2 regions of the Litchfieldia luteola genome follow, and region 2 is predicted to be linked to the other one. Evidence: riboswitches for the same ligand, from Rfam matches in the RefSeq annotation. Region 2 holds a riboswitch; the other holds the start of a gene.
The links. Region 2 has a riboswitch for cyclic di-GMP ahead of J2Z26_RS15545 (DUF5667 domain-containing protein). Riboswitches for the same ligand answer to the same signal wherever they lie in the genome.

Region 1 (7,931 bases), on a different contig from region 2:
AGCGATATTCTTTTTAAGGCAATAAAGGATATGACGAAATATGTTGAAAAATGAGATATTTTATACGCTAGGTTTAACTGGTGGTAGGGACTTAGCTTTTGTATTTAGATTTAATGCAACTAAGGCAATAACGATAGTCGAAGTGATTAATGTCCCGTGTAATATCCAAACCATTTTTGGTAGAGTAAGAGCTTCTAGTAAAATTGGTGCTACAACAAATCCTAAAGCAAAACCTAATGATTTTAATAGCATGCCAACTCCGAAGATTCGCCCTCGTATATGGTTATCTGTTTTCTGTAAGATGGTTGAGTGGAGCGTTGTAAATGTAGCATCGAACACTCCGGTAAAGAAAGCAAACGGAAAGATAATCCATAGATTAAGGTTTGACAAAAAGACAATGAATCCGGTGGACATTAGGATAGCTGATATGAAACAACTATAAAATATGCGGTCACTCTGTAGCCACTTTATCCTTGGGATAATCATTGTGGCAGCAACTGAACCAATTCCCCATATTCCCCAGATCATCCCATAGTAGAAACCTTGACGAGAAGGATCTATATCTTCGGCAAGTAATGGAATGCCAAGGTTGTGTGAGCTACCAGCAAAAGCACCAATTAAGAAAACAAGATTAACCATGAGTAGCATTGGAGCAACCATTATATAGGAATAAACTTCTTTCAAATCATTTCCTACGCTTTTTAACTTTTGTTTGAAACCACTAGCCAAAGCAGCAACTTGTTTAGGAGTACTGGACTCCCATTTTACCTTTAAGAGAACAGCAGCTGATAACAGATAAGTTAGTGCATCAATCATTAAAGTTACTTTATAACCGAGAAAATCAGTGATTACTCCTGCACCAATAAAACCAGCAACAAGACTGATTGATGTTAGCCTTGAGATAAGCGCGTTTGTTTCAAGTACTTTATCTTGCCCAAAAATTTGTGGTATTTCTGAGTTGAAACTAACCATAAAAAATGTACTTGATAAGCCGATTAAAAAGGCAACAGATAAGATCATGACTGGATTAGGAAACGGAATTAATAGAAGGATGATAATGGCCCTGAAAATATCTGTGTAGATCATAATTTTACGACGGTCATATCTATCTGCTACTATCCCAGAGAAAAGACTGGATAATACACCTCCAAGTGTACGAACAGCCATGGTTGCAGCTAGCCAAACCGTACTTCCTGTTGCAGCATACATCACAACATTTAACACAATCAAATCCATGAAGGTTCCTAAATCAGAGAAGGCTTTTGTATAAAGAATTATTTTTTTACTCATGTGGTTCTCCTTAAAATTGTAATAGCTATATTTTAATGATTTCTAAATTATTTCGCAACACGAAATTTTTATTTTTTTATAAGAAGGAATGAAGTCCAAAAAGTTGGTAGATACTATCTGTGAGGATTTGTAGCTCAACTAATAGAGCAGCCAACCGTATCATCGAATATGGTTGTGCATGTTGTAGGTGAGAGGCCTACCAAGTCCTCATACATAGTAAAAATGAGAAAACAGCATCCAAACTGGAATGCTGTTTTTTAGTAGTCTTTATAAATATACAATAATAGATAGTGCGATTCCGATAACCATTACCAAGAGTGAGCCAATAAAAAACGGATTAACGAATACATTATATTTTTCTTCTGGTATAAACTTCATCTTTAACATATCTCCAAGGCCACTGTATATATCATAACTTAGGCCAACCTCTGCATTTCTACCCTTGTTTGAGGATAACCAGATAGCTCCACTCATAAAAGCTCCAAACAGGAATAAAACATCATGGTAATGCATTTCTAAAATCCATGATAAGAAAAAAACAAATACTAGTTCTATTGCAGTAGCTGTTATAGTTAGTAGTGCATAAAGTAGCAAGTTCTATCATCCTTTCATTTCACACAAATCGTATTTTACCATAGTTTTCACGTAGGCAGAAGATTTTATAAAAAACAAAGGGATATTATTCCAAATGGAGAATATAAGGAAAAGGAAATGAGCAGAAGCAATATGTTAAAGCTTTAAAGCGGTGGGGGTCAGGCCCCATAAAGAGGAGTGATAAGGGTGAGAGTGAATGATTTTCGCAAAATACATAAAAGTGTGTATTCTTTAAAACAAGGAATGATTGAGGTTATAGATATTCCTGAGCTTCAATTTGTCGTTGCACATGGAGAGGGAGAGAGAAATGTTTACCGAATGCACGATGGTGATACGATCTGGTCAATCTCTCGTGTCGTTAATCGGTTAAAGGACATGACAAAACTTGGGATGGATTACAAGTTTAAGCTAATGCCTTTAGAAGTGATTTGGACTGGTGAAATAGGTGAGTGGACAGCAATGATGCAGGTCCCAAATTTAATTACTGAAGGTATGTTTAGTGAAGCAATACAGGAACTTGAGTTCAGAAAGAGGAGTGTCAGAGTTCCTGTTTACTTGAAGAATAACCATCAGGGCCGTTGTGTTCAGGCACTACATGTAGGTTCATATAACAATGTATATGAAACGCTTGAAGATGTATTGAATTTTTGTAAGGAGAATGGGTTAGTCGTAAAGAATCGATCTCATCGAGAGATTTATATTAATCAGCCTTTTTGTAATGAGCCCTCCAAGCTACAGACGATTGTTAGGGTTGAGGTAGAGGACTGATATGTTTTTTTAAAAACTAGTGTTCTACTTAAAAAAACGATATAATCATTCAAAAAACATAAGGGGACTACACAAAAGATGAACAAAGGGAAGATTATCTATTTAAATGGTGTATCAAGTTCTGGTAAAACGAGCTTAAGTAAAGAACTGATTAAGCTTTTACCGAATTACTTTCATTTCTCATTGGATGATTTTGATTATATCATCGAGAAAATGGAGGATCGACAGAATGAACGTTTGATTCCCATTGCGACTGAGGTTTTTTATCATCAAACGATTAAGATGTTTTCAGATAAAGGTGTAAATCTAATAATAGATGATGTTTTACATGACAACGTAAGCTTGAAAAGTGCGACTGAAACCCTTCAAGATTATCCAGTACTGTTTGTTGGGGTTCAATGCCCGTTAGAAGAATTAGAGCGTCGTGAACGTGAACGTGGCGATCGAACGGTAGGACAAGCGAAAATTCAGTTGAACTTTGTACACCAGAACGGAGAAATGTATGATGTTGAAGTAAATACTTTTAATGAAAAATTAGAGGTATGTGCGGTTCGTATCGTTGAGGCTGTGAATCAAGAACTGTTTTCAGATGGATGGAAGACATTTTGTAAGGTGTAAAAGGTAATAAAAGAGTATTTTAGGGGAAATCAAACGCGCTGACAACGAACAAGTCAGCGTGTTCAGGTGTTTTTTACCCTTTATACACATAATAATCCTGAGTGTGGAATTGTTCAAACCCACAGGATTTATATAACCCAAGTGCATGTTCGTTTTTTATTTCAACCTCTAAATAAATATCTTGTACATGTTTTGCTTCATCTAATACAACGTTGGTCAATGCTTTACGTCCAATCCCTTTTCCTTGGTATTCAGGATAAACAGCGAAACTATAAATCCAACTTTCCCCGTGTTCACGGTAAACGCGGATTTTACCAACCGTTTTCCCTTCCACTTCAATAATATAATATGTACCTTCTTCTAGTACTCTTTCATTAAAAGATTTTGCTGCTTCTTCAGTCATATCAAAACACTTCATATCTAACTCAATCGCAGCTACTTTGTCTTGTAAAGAAGAAGCTTGCCTCAAAACAATGTCATTGTTGCATTCTAATGGAGTGTGATTGTATTTCATTTGATATTCAGAAATAGAATAAATACAGGGTAATTTCTTTAGAAACTCGCTTGCTGAAACTGAATCAGCTGGAGCATTCAGTAGGATTCTCTCAAAACCTTGATTTTTACAAGCTTCAATGGCTTGTTGAAAGAGTTTAGTAAAGATACCGTTGTTTCTAAAATTGGGGTGAACCATTCCACATAGCTCAACCTTATCACCGAATCCATAGATTCCAATGAAACCTACCAGTAAAGAGGATTCATACATGAAAAAGTCTTCTGGCTCTTGACTACCTCTGGAACGTAGCATATCCCAATTTAATTTTAGTTTAAGATTGTCATGCGATTCGCAAACCTTTTGAAGGGATTCAATATCGTGTAATTGTTGAGCTTTTAGCATGAAGTTATTCCCCCATTTAAATTAAATTAGATTCCTTTATTATAATAAATGGAAATGGATAAGAAATACAGTTCTATTTTTCAGAATAAACTATACTTTTTACCTAAAATAGATTGATTGAAAGATAAGGAAATGGTACTATTTTAGTAATCTAGGGCAAACTTATTGAAAGATGAGGGCAAAGTCACGGGTCTAAAGTTGGACAACTAGGATTGCCTTCTGCCAATTTCGTTCATGGATACAAAGTAGGGGGACTTATGGAAAGGAATATCGAGTTAATTGAAACCATCCAACATTTCTATCAGTTATTAGATAGAATGCCGGACCGCCCAAGTTCAACGTACGATTTCGCATATTTTATTAAACAATTTTTACGAACAAAAGTAGATGAGGGGCAATTGCCAACCATTGAAGTGATGACCGTATTTAAATATAGTAAGCCAAAAGCGTATTATTCTATGAGACAATTTGCAAAAAAGGATCCATTGTTACACTTTTTAATGGGATTAGATATGGACAAAGACAGAGCAGAAGAGAGATTAAATCAATTACTTAAACAAAATATAGAGTGTTAAATGATCAACTTCACAGGTTGGTCTTTTTTATTGGAGATTTTTTCAATAATATAGTTATAGAGGTAAAGATTAAAATAGTATATAGTTAGAGGATAGAATTATTCTAGGAGGATCTTTTAAAAATGTTACATACACCGCTAGGCCGCTTTAGAACGATGGGATTTCTTGAAGGTGGTTCTCTTCTGTTTCTTGTATTTATTGCAATGCCACTAAAGTATTTTTTAGACATGCCTCAAGTCGTCAGCGTTGTTGGCGCAATTCACGGTGGGCTATTTACTCTATATGTAATTGTTATAGCCTATACAACCTATAAAATCCGTTGGTCATTAAAATGGGCTATTAGTGCATTTATCGTAGCCTTCATTCCATTTGGAAACATTGTTCTTGATTTACAACTAAAAAAACATAACTTTTAACATACCTAGGATACGTGTACCTAGGTTTTTCTATTTTTATAAAGCCCATTCTTGTCAGGACGTGTTACCTATTAATCTATTTTTTCATAGCATGAACTGAATAATAAAAGGAGGTATTTGACTATGAATTATGAACAACTTATGAAAAAAAGGCAGAATTGTTTAGCTCAAATGCAGGAAGCTTACACAAAATATTACAAGAACTATAATGAAATCATGCAATATGATTCAATGTTACAGCCATTATTGCAAATGAATCCAACGACACAAATTAACCCTTATGTGAATGTAAGTCCGTATACACAAGTAAATCCAAGTATGCAAGTTAATCCAAATGTACAGGTAAACCCATGGACACAAGTAAACCCAAGCCTAGAGGTCAATCCACAAACTCAGATTAATCCAAAGTTATTGAGTGATTTTCAAGTAAACCCTACAACTCAAGCATACTTTAATTTTGATCCTGATTTTGATTTCGATTTTAGTTTGGGCAAATAGTCGGTCCAATTTTAATCGGTTAAAAATAAATCACGCCCTCACAGTTTAGATATCCTAGTTTAGCTTTTGTGGGAGGGGAAAGAATGCAGCAGTATTTTAATGTGTATAGGGATGAGCGGAAAATTAAGATAGATAAGAAAGATGACCAGGTTAACCTGATGAATATCTCCATCTTTTTAGACAATCAGCATATGGGACATATGTCGTTTATTGATTCCATTATCATCAACTCGAGAAATAACTTTAATCATAAGTTACTTATTCAAGCAGATGTGATGATTGATGGTTACATTAAGAGAATCTATGAAACATACGATATTGGAGATCTACGTTTTTCGGAACGTGAAACCTATTTCCGAGCGGGCGATATTCTTGTTGCCTGTGATAACTTAAATGGTCTTCCTTATGGGTATATGGGGCATTCTGCTATGGTTGTAGATGAGAGTAGTATCGTAGAAGGCGTGGTTACAAACCCGATTATTCGAAAGGTACCTGTAGAAAACTTTTTTAATAATCATAAATTGTTTGCACACTTCCGGCCGAAGAATAAAGAGATGGGTGAAAAGGCAGCTAAGTATGCATTAAACTACTTGGAAACCTTTAATGAGAACAAGGAAAAAGGGATTGCAAAGCCTATCTTTCTATTTACTCTCAATACACCTTTAGAAGATGAATGGAACTATATCTACTGCTCGAAATTAATCTGGTTAAGTTATTATTATGGAGCAGATTATGAGTTTCCGAATGACCATTTATGGTTTGCTCCAGAAGATTTATATACTAATTTAAAAGATAATCCTGATTTTGAGGTAATGTATATACATCCGGACTTTGTTTTCTATATTGATGCATAAGGTAAGTATTAGACATCCAATAGGGTGTCTTTTTTGTGGTTTGCGAATTATCGGTAAATTCAAAATGTAAACACTTTGTAAATATTGGATAAAATGCTAATTTATAGGTGTATTTTCCTAAAAAATGTTTATAATGGTCTTTGGAAGTTAATTTATTACATATTGGTAGTGTATAAGACTTAGGTCTTAGAAACTATCAAGAGGAGGAAACTATGAACTGGCTTAACTTTATTGTTAAGAGAAAAATTTTAGTAGGCTTGATGGTTGTATTTGTTCTTATTCTTGGATACTACTCAATTTTGAAACTAGATAAAGAGCTTTTGCCATCGGTACAATTTGATGGTGCTTTTGTTGAAATCGGGGCAGGTGAAATGGCTGCTATAGAGGTAGAGCGAACGATAACTACACCTTTAGAAAGTCAGATACAGTCAATTGAGGGGGTTGAAGGTGTCAGCTCTACAACAAATATTGGCAGAACCTCGATTCAAGTCATGTTTGAACGTGGGCGTGGAGAAGAGCTTTTTAAAGAAGTAGAATCTATTGTTAATTCAACAACAGCAAGTATACCAAGTGTTAAAGATGTATTTGCTGGTCAAATTGGAACAAGTCAAAGTTACGAATTTTTTATGGATGTCTCCGGTGGCAGTATGGAAGAGATGACAGCTTTTGCGAAAGATGTGATCGAACCAAGGCTTGAAGCATTACCGGAAGTACGTGATGTGTTGCTTTCAGGTTTAGTTGAAAATGAAGTTTCAATTGAATTTAGCCGTGAGAAAATGCTTGAAAAAGGTCTAGATATTACCTATGTAATCGGTGCTATACAACAAGGTAACAGTGAAGCAACTTTAGGTGAATTGAGTGGAGATAAAGACTCGCCTTCGTTACGCTGGAATACGAAACTAGAAACTATCGAGGATGTAAAAAACATTAAAATCCCAACACAAACAGGTTTTATTAACTTAGAGGAAGTCGCGGAAGTGTCACTTGTTCCTTTAGAAAACTCGTCTTCTGTTTGGAAAAATGGATCAAAGGATTTTATCTTTATCCAAGTGGGGCGTAGCTCTGAGTATACCCAAATTGAAATGGCAGAAGCGATTCGGGCTGAAATCCAACAAATTAGAGATGAAGATGTTATTACTGGCTTTGAATTAACAGAAATGGTTGCACAAGCAGATTATGTCAAGGAATCTATTGATGGAGTAACAAGCAATATTCTTATTGGTGGTATTATTGCGGTTGTGATTTTATTGTTATTCCTTCGAAACATTAGAGCAACATTTATAGTAGGACTGACAATTCCAACATCTGTTTTACTAACTTTCTCTGCGATGTGGATCTTCGACTACAGCTTTAACCTTTTAACCCTTATTGGACTTGGGTTAGGTATAGGAATGATGGTTGACTCTGCCATTGTAATTTTAGA
Region 2 (7,931 bases):
TCTAGTGTTTCGGCACTTATTTTTTCAAAGTAAAAAGCACCAGAAAACAGCTGGATAACTAATGAAAAAATCATAAGTAAAGAAAGTACTTTCATGTTTTTCCTTTTCACTTTTCCTACCTCCTTGTTAAGTATGATTTGCGTGAAACCGATTGCACAAACCAGGCGGGGAATCCTTTTGTGCAATCGCTTCCATATAACTAAATTCTCGCATAGAGTAGGCTTATTACTCAACATATTTTGTCCGACAGAAAAACTGTTACTGGCGCTTTAATTTTGTTCGGTTTTAAGAGATTATGTTAAACTTTGTAGAATTTTAGCTTTTTAAAAAGTGCTAGACATAATTGCCTAGCACTCTTAGTTGTATTATCTGTCATCATCTTCGTCGTTGTCTTCATCGTCGTCATCATTGCCTTTATTTTTCTTGCCTTTATCTGCATTTCCACGTGCTTTCTCAGCCTTCTCTTTAGCTTTTTCACGCTCTTCTTCTGCCTTTTCACGTGCCTTTTTAGCTTCTTCTTCAGCTTTCTCACGTGCTTCTTCTTCTTTTTTACGTTCTTTTTCAGCTTCTTTTTGAGCCTTCTCACGTGCTTTTTCTGCCTTTTCATTATCCTTTTCTAGGTCATCTTCATCTTTTTCCGACTTTTTATTAGATTTAGTGTCTGCCTTTTCTGTCTTCTTAGCTTCTTTTATGAGAGCCTTTTCTGTTTTCTTTTCTGCTTTTTCAATCGCTTTTGTTACTTCCTTCGTTGCCTCAGCAATCGTTTCTTCTTGCTCTTCACTATACTCTTCTAATAATTCAGCTTTTTCCTCTTCAGCCTCTTCTTCAGTTAAGTCACCCTCAGCTAACTCTTCTTCTATATCTATTAATTCTTCCAGGTACTCTTCTTCCTCTTCAAGATATTTAGCAATCTTTTTCTCTAGCTTTTTCTCAGCCTTTTTTATATTTTTAGCAAGTGCAGCTTTTGCTTGAGGATTTTGGATTTTTTCCATTGCAGCCGTTAATGCAATAATATTTTGTGAGAGTTTCTCTCTTAATTCTGCTAATGGATCAACTGAAGCTTCGGCGCTATCTTCAGTAGCCACAGTTTCCTCCGTTGTTTCCTCACCAGTTACTTCAGCATTCTCTTCTTCGACAGTTGTTTCCTCTGTTGTCTCTGAATCATCTGCAGTATCTGCATCTTCCGAAGATGTTTCATCAGTAGTTTCCCCTGTTGGCACAGCATCTGGTGTTAATTCCAACACTACCTCCATTTGCTCAATTGCCTTTTGAATGGTTTCTTCTGCAAGTTCCTCATCACCAGCAGCTAAAAGAGCTTCTGCTTCTTTAATTCGTTCTTCCATAATTTCTGTTATTGCTTTTGCTTTTTCAGCATCATCAAATGTAAAAGCTAGCTTAAGCTTTTCAGTAAATGTTTTAATAAAGTAAAAAAAATCTCCTGGTAATAAATTTACTTCTTCTACAGATGGTTCATTTTCTTCTGGAGCAGATGCTTCAGTTTCAGTTGTTTCAGAAATCTGAGTCGTTGTTGTCTCAGTTGTCTCAGTAGTCACTGCTTGTTCTTCTGTCGTTTCAGGCGTTGTAGTTGTTTCACTTGCGAATGCACTGCTTGTCCCCAATGAGAATGTTAAAGCTGTAGCAATCGCACTCGTTGCCAATACATTTCTAATCTTCTTGTCGAAAAACATGTAGAATTCCTCCTATTTTGTAATAAATTGTACTAAAGGTATTCGAGCCCAGTTTTTCGTTTATGTCGCTAAATTTAAAAAATTCTTACATTCTATTAAAAAATAATTAATAGATTGCAAGAATAGTAAGAAATAACAGATGTACACGTTACTCCTCATTCTTAGCAACCCAGCCGCCATGGTAAAACTACTTTAGGCCTGTGGCTTTGCGTCATCGCTTTTCAACGATTTTGCCTTTATTTGAATGGGACGAAATACTTTGATTACAGTTTACTGAAAATATTGTCGAATATATATAAGCAAATGTTACTAATTTTTATATTAAAAGTATTTAAAAAACGGGGCCTGACCCCCGTCGCGTTAAAGCTTTAACGCACTGGGGGTCAGGCCCCTTAAGACACAATTATTCGTCCCGTATGTTTTTAAGTTTTTCTAGTAGGTTTTCACTTTTTTCAGCTATATCAAGAATGATTGAGTCAATTTTCTCTTTCCATTTTGGTGCTTCTTCTTTTAGTGTTTCTTCGATTTTATCTACTGTTTCTATTATTTCCTTTTTTCGATCTACTGTTTTTTGTTCTTTTCCCGCTAGTCGGTCATTCACTGATAGAACCGAGAATTCAGTAGGTTCCACATGTTGCAGTGATTGTTCCATGCTTGCCTTAAAGAGCGGAACGACTCCCTCTGAGGTGCTATTTGGAAGATAGTGTTCTCTGTCGGTCTTGTCGTAACCAAGCCATACGGCTCCAACTAGATTTGGTGTATAGCCTACAAACCATTGATCTTTTGTACCTTTAATATCATTATATGGAAGCTGTGTAGAGCCTGTTTTTCCCGCAAGTGTAACTCCTTTGATTTGTGTTCCGGTTCCAGTTCCTGTTTCTACCACATTTAACAACATCGAAGTAATTTCATTAGAAACTGTTTTAGAGGTTACCTTGGTCGACTTAGGTTTATGTTCAGCAATGACATTCCCCGTAGGTCCAACGATTCGAGTAATCAGGTGTCCTTCATATCTTTTTCCTTCATTAGAAAATGTTGAATAAGCTTCAGCTAATTGTAAAGGAGAGAGCCCCTTGTGCATCCCACCTAGTGCTAATCCAAGGTATCTATCTTCATCCTCTATCCCAATACCAAACCGCTGTAAAGCATCTACACCCTTTTCCAACCCGATTTGATCTAATAACCAAACGGTTGGAACGTTCAATGACTTTTCCAACGCCTGATACATTTGTACTTCTCCACTATATTTCCGCGAAGAATTTTGAGGTGAATAGTCCCCAAAGGTCATAGGTTCATCTTTCAATACCGATGTAACAGTATAGCCATTTTCTAGAGCAGGTGTATAAACTACTAGTGGTTTCATTGTAGATCCTGGCTGTGCTTTTATATGAGTTGCTCTGTTAAATCCACGAAACACATACTCTCCTCGTCCACCGACTAATCCAAGAACGCCACCCGTAGATGGATCCAGTAAAACCGCACCGCTTTGCACTAGTGTATTCTTTTTCCCTTTAGGAAAATGTTTTTTGTTTTCATACACTTTCTCCAAGGAGGATTGAATATTCGGGTCGAGTTGTGTGTAGATTCTGTACCCTCTCGTTAGTAACTCTTCTTGAGTAAGACCATACTTAGAAATAGCTTCATCTAACACAGCATCCACATAGTAAGGATACTTTCTTTCAATAAAGCTTCCCTTCCCTTCAATAAGGGTAAGCTTTTCCTCTTTAGAATGGTTCCATTCGGCTTCTGTTATCATTCCTAACTCATGCATTTTAGCTAAAACAACATTTCGCCTGTTAACCGCTCTATCGTAATTTTTATAAGGATTATAAGCTGAAGGTGCCTGTAACAAGCCCGCTAATGTAGCAGCCTCACTAATCGTTACCTTCTGAATATCTTTATTAAAGTATTTACTAGCCGCCTGTTCAATTCCCCAAGCACCACTGCCAAAATAGACTTGGTTCAGGTACATTTGAAGGATTTCATCTTTTTCGTAGTGTTTTTCAATTTCTACCGCTAAAAAGAGTTCCTCAATTTTACGTTTATAGGTCTTTTCAGGCGAGAGTAAGGCGTTCTTCGTTAACTGCTGTGTAATTGTACTACCTCCACCGGTGATTCTTCCAGCAAACAAATTTTTAAAAAAGGCACGGGTAATACCGAGAAGATCAAAACCATTATGTTCAAAAAAGCGGTGATCTTCAATCGCTATAACAGCATTTTTCACATGGTCGGGTAATTCTTCAACTACAACTCCACTTGTTCTGTTCGTTACAACAGAAGTCGCTTCCTCACCATTCTTATCTATAATAATTGTCGATTGTCTTAACCCTTCCTTTAATGACTGTACATTTGCCGTGGTCGCCATAAAAGCAAAAAAGAGCATCGATAAAAGTATGAAAATCAATAAGAGTAATAGGAAAATTTTCGTAATATGCTTTTCTCTCCAAAAATGGACGATCTTTTCCCAATAAGGCTGTAAACGCTCCATAAAAACTCCTCTTCATGTTAAATATTCACCTTATTATATAGGAAAAAAGCCAAAATACGAACACAAAATGTCAAACGGGGCCTGACCCCCGGTGCGTTAAAGCTTTAACGCGCTGGGGGTCAGGACCCAAAGTTTTAAGCTACGACGTTGCGTGTGTTTTCGTAGTTTTTGTATTGTTCGGTTTTCATGATGTGTTTGAGGATTGTGATGGTTTGCCAGATTTCTTCATAGGTGTTGTAGAGCGCCATTGGTGCGAGGCGAATGACGTTTGGTGCTCGAAAATCTGGGATGACGTTGTTATCTTTTAGTGCTTTACAGATGCGTGCTGCTTCGTGGTGTTCCAAGCAGACATGCCCTCCACGGCGGTCATTCTCTCGTGGGTTCCCTATTTCAAAACCAAACTCACATAGCTCTTCCTCTATTAAATACATCATATACTCTGTCATATGCAATGATTTCTCACGTAATCTTTCAATACCTGCTTCTGCAAACATTTCAAGCGATCCCAAAAGTGGAGCTATGCTCAAGACGTGTGGTGTCCCAACTTGAAATGCCCCTGCTGTTTCTGCATGTGATAGCTCATGTTCCATGTCAAACTGTTTATCTTTTTTCGAGCTAAACCAACCTGCTAGACCTGGTGCAATACCATGGTGATTACTATGAACGAACATTCCGCCAACTCCACCAGGACCACTGTTTAAGTATTTATAGTTACACCAAACCGCAAAGTCCACTCCCCAGTCATGGAGTGAATGAGGAAGTGCACCAATGGAATGAGCTAAATCAAATCCGATTAAAATACCACGTCTATGAGCTTCTGCCGTTAAACGTTTCATGTCTAAAAGTTGTCCACTTCTATATAAAACAGATGGAAGCCAAACAATCGCTACCTCGTCCGTCATTGCAGCTATCACATCATCTTCATTAATGGTTCGACCATCACGGGATTTTACTAAAACAAGATGCTCCTCAGGCTCTAATCCATGTAGTTTTAACTGAGCTTTTATCGCATAGATGTCCGAAGGAAAATCTAGTTCATCTGCAACAATCTTTGTACGTTTGCCATCTGGCTCATAAAAGGTTGCCAATACTTGGTGAAGGTTCGCTGTAATTGAACCTGTTACAATGGTTTCTTCAGGTTGGGCACCAATCAATGGTGCTGTTAGTGCTCCAAGTCTTTCTGAAAACTCAAACCAGGGCTGTTTCCCCGACATCCAACCATCAATTCCAAGTTCTTTCCAATCTTGCAGTGAGTTTAGTAGTGTTCTCTCGGCGCGTTTGGATAACAATCCTAAGGAATTACCATCCATATAATAGATTTCTTCTTTTATGTAAAATTCATCTCGAAAGGTTGTCGCTTCTCTGTCTAATTGTCTTGCATAATCGACTGTTGATATAAATGTATTCGTTTTCACTATTTTCTGCCTCCCCGCTTATCTTCACTAATAACAGTATCTCATATATCCACACTGTTAACTATTAGATTTTCGGAATAGTTAGGTAAGTTGTGACCAACTATAGTTACTTTAATTTACCAGGTAACCTAGGCATTTCTTTTCAAGGTTATTCTCATCATATTTTCTCCAATTCTCGCCGTCAAACAGCACAAAACCCAGTCAATTCCTGTTGTATTACCTATAGGTATTTGTTGTAATAAACTATGTACAATTTGATAAAAGGAGACACTCTTATGGTTTACGATGGCATTATTATCGCCTTAATTGTGGCCTTGATTCGCGGAGGGAAAATTACTAACCTTTCTGAAATGAATATGAAAATGGGGTGGGTATTCCCAATTCTTTTACTCTTCCAAATTATCGTATTTTCCCTGCAAAATGAAATAGACTGGGTTGGTACCTATAGTAATATAGCGTTTATATTCGTGTACATTATTGGGCTTTTCTTTCTATGGATGAATCGTGACCTTCCTGGATTTTTCATGATCATAGTAGGAGTAGGTTTAAACTTTATCGTGATGTTACTAAATGGTGGCAGGATGCCTGTTTCTCCACAAGCAGCTCTTGCATTAGACCCCACTTATATAGATGCTTTAAAACACAGTCTTTATGCAAAACACGAGTTAATCACGAGCTCCACACACCTTGCTCTTTTAGGAGATATCATCCCACTGTCTGCTCCGTATCCTAAGGAGCAAGTGATTAGTATCGGGGATATCATTATGAATGTGGGTGTTTTTATCTTTATACAAAAAGTATTGGTTAAAAGGAGATAAAAAAACATGAGTACAAAAACAAAAAAGACCATTCTAAACTTAATCATATTAGGTTCTGTCATTGTTGCCCTAACATCAGGGTTTAAATTTCATTAAACATTCAGGGAGTGCTTCTAGAGTGCTCCCTGAAAATTTTTAGAGAAAGAGCGTGGATAACTAATGAAAAAACTGCGATTAGATTCTCTCTACGCAACTTTACTCTGCATAATAGGTGTTCTCTTCTTTGTGGGGAATTATAATCTTGCTTTTTCACAATGGGAATTAATCGGTGTATTAACAGCTGTGCTGCTTTTATTAAACTTTTTTAATATCGTTCTACCTCCATCCGGAAATTCGTTATCAATGGATTCTGCGATTTATCTAGCCAGTCTCTTTTTGTTTGGTTTAGAAGTTACATTAAGCATTTTATTGGTAACAACGATCATCTGGTTTATGTATTACAGAAAAATTGCCTGGTGGAAACACTTATTTAACTTTGCGAGTTATTCGTTAACGATTGTCTGTACCTACTCTATTTTCACACTAATGAATGGAGTACCTGGCATAGTCGATTTTTACACAATTATTCCTTATATCTTTTCACTCGCAACATACTTTTTATTAAATGTCTTAATCTATTGGGGCTATTTTGCGATTGCATCACCTTCTCAAGTGACAAATGTGATTAAAGGTGCAATAACAAAAGCCGTTCTTAAGGAGTCTTTCACGAGCTATTTTAGCTTACTCATATTATCACTAATATTAACTATTTTAATGAAAGAATCACTGTACTTTGGGTTGCTTTTATTTACTGTATTGTCTGTGTTTTTATCCTTTGCATTTAAGAACTTCTTCGATTTATACAAAGATACCGAAGAAAAATCAAAAATTGACTTCTTAACAAGACTTTATAATCATGGCTTTTTTAAACTTAAACTTGATGAAATGTTTGCAGAAAATGAGGATTATAATGGATTTACGGTTGCCCTCTTAGATATAGATGATTTTAAAAAATACAATGATACAAACGGACACTTGCAGGGTGACGAATTACTAAAGTTCTTCGGCAAATTTATAAAAGAAAAAATGTCCACTTATCCGGATATGATTTCTGCACGATATGGTGGCGAGGAATTCGCTATTTTAATGCCAAACACTTCAGTGAATGAGGCAGTCTCCATTTTAAATAGAATACGAAAAGAAGTAAATGATACCCACTTTAAAGGTGTTGAGTATCTTCCACTCGGTTGTATCTCATTTTCGGCTGGTGTTGTCGAGTTTGCAAAAGGAACCTATGGATCTTCTGAACTGTTAAGAAAAGCGGACAAAGCATTATATTTTGCAAAAGCACAAGGGAAGAATTGTGTACAAGTTTATCACGAGGGAAACAATGTATACGATAATGACTTGTATTTGTTAAAAGAAGTAGAAAAGCTCGAGCAACAGCTGCAAATCTTTTTAGCAAAGGATATTTACACTTACCAGCATAGTAAGCGAGTGTTCACCTATGCTACAGACCTTAGCAGCAAACTGGAACTTAGCA

Region 1: another riboswitch for cyclic di-GMP. It lies ahead of J2Z26_RS03700 (hypothetical protein); the one in region 2 lies ahead of J2Z26_RS15545 (DUF5667 domain-containing protein).

The regions. Positions count from the first base shown of each region.
Region 1 covers NZ_JAGGKM010000001.1:711,395-719,325, forward strand. Annotated here, with positions in the region: gene J2Z26_RS03675 (MFS transporter) at 61-1,290, opposite strand; gene J2Z26_RS03680 (hypothetical protein) at 1,558-1,884, opposite strand; gene J2Z26_RS22370 (GyrI-like domain-containing protein) at 2,071-2,652, shown strand; partial or broken gene J2Z26_RS03690 (phosphotransferase-like protein) at 2,725-3,270, shown strand; gene J2Z26_RS03695 (GNAT family N-acetyltransferase) at 3,344-4,165, opposite strand; cyclic di-GMP riboswitch class I at 4,311-4,392, shown strand; gene J2Z26_RS03700 (hypothetical protein) at 4,423-4,740, shown strand; gene J2Z26_RS03705 (DUF3817 domain-containing protein) at 4,863-5,156, shown strand; gene J2Z26_RS03710 (hypothetical protein) at 5,280-5,654, shown strand; gene J2Z26_RS03715 (C40 family peptidase) at 5,738-6,508, shown strand; gene J2Z26_RS03720 (efflux RND transporter permease subunit) at 6,721-7,931, shown strand, end outside.
Region 2 covers NZ_JAGGKM010000005.1:193,847-201,777, reverse strand. Annotated here, with positions in the region: gene J2Z26_RS15550 (pullulanase X25 domain-containing protein) at 1-110, opposite strand, end outside; gene J2Z26_RS15545 (DUF5667 domain-containing protein) at 366-1,688, opposite strand; cyclic di-GMP riboswitch class I at 1,849-1,933, opposite strand; gene J2Z26_RS15540 (transglycosylase domain-containing protein) at 2,092-4,176, opposite strand; gene kynU (kynureninase) at 4,311-5,591, opposite strand; gene J2Z26_RS15530 (DUF5317 domain-containing protein) at 5,867-6,409, shown strand; gene J2Z26_RS15525 (bifunctional diguanylate cyclase/phosphohydrolase) at 6,569-7,931, shown strand, end outside.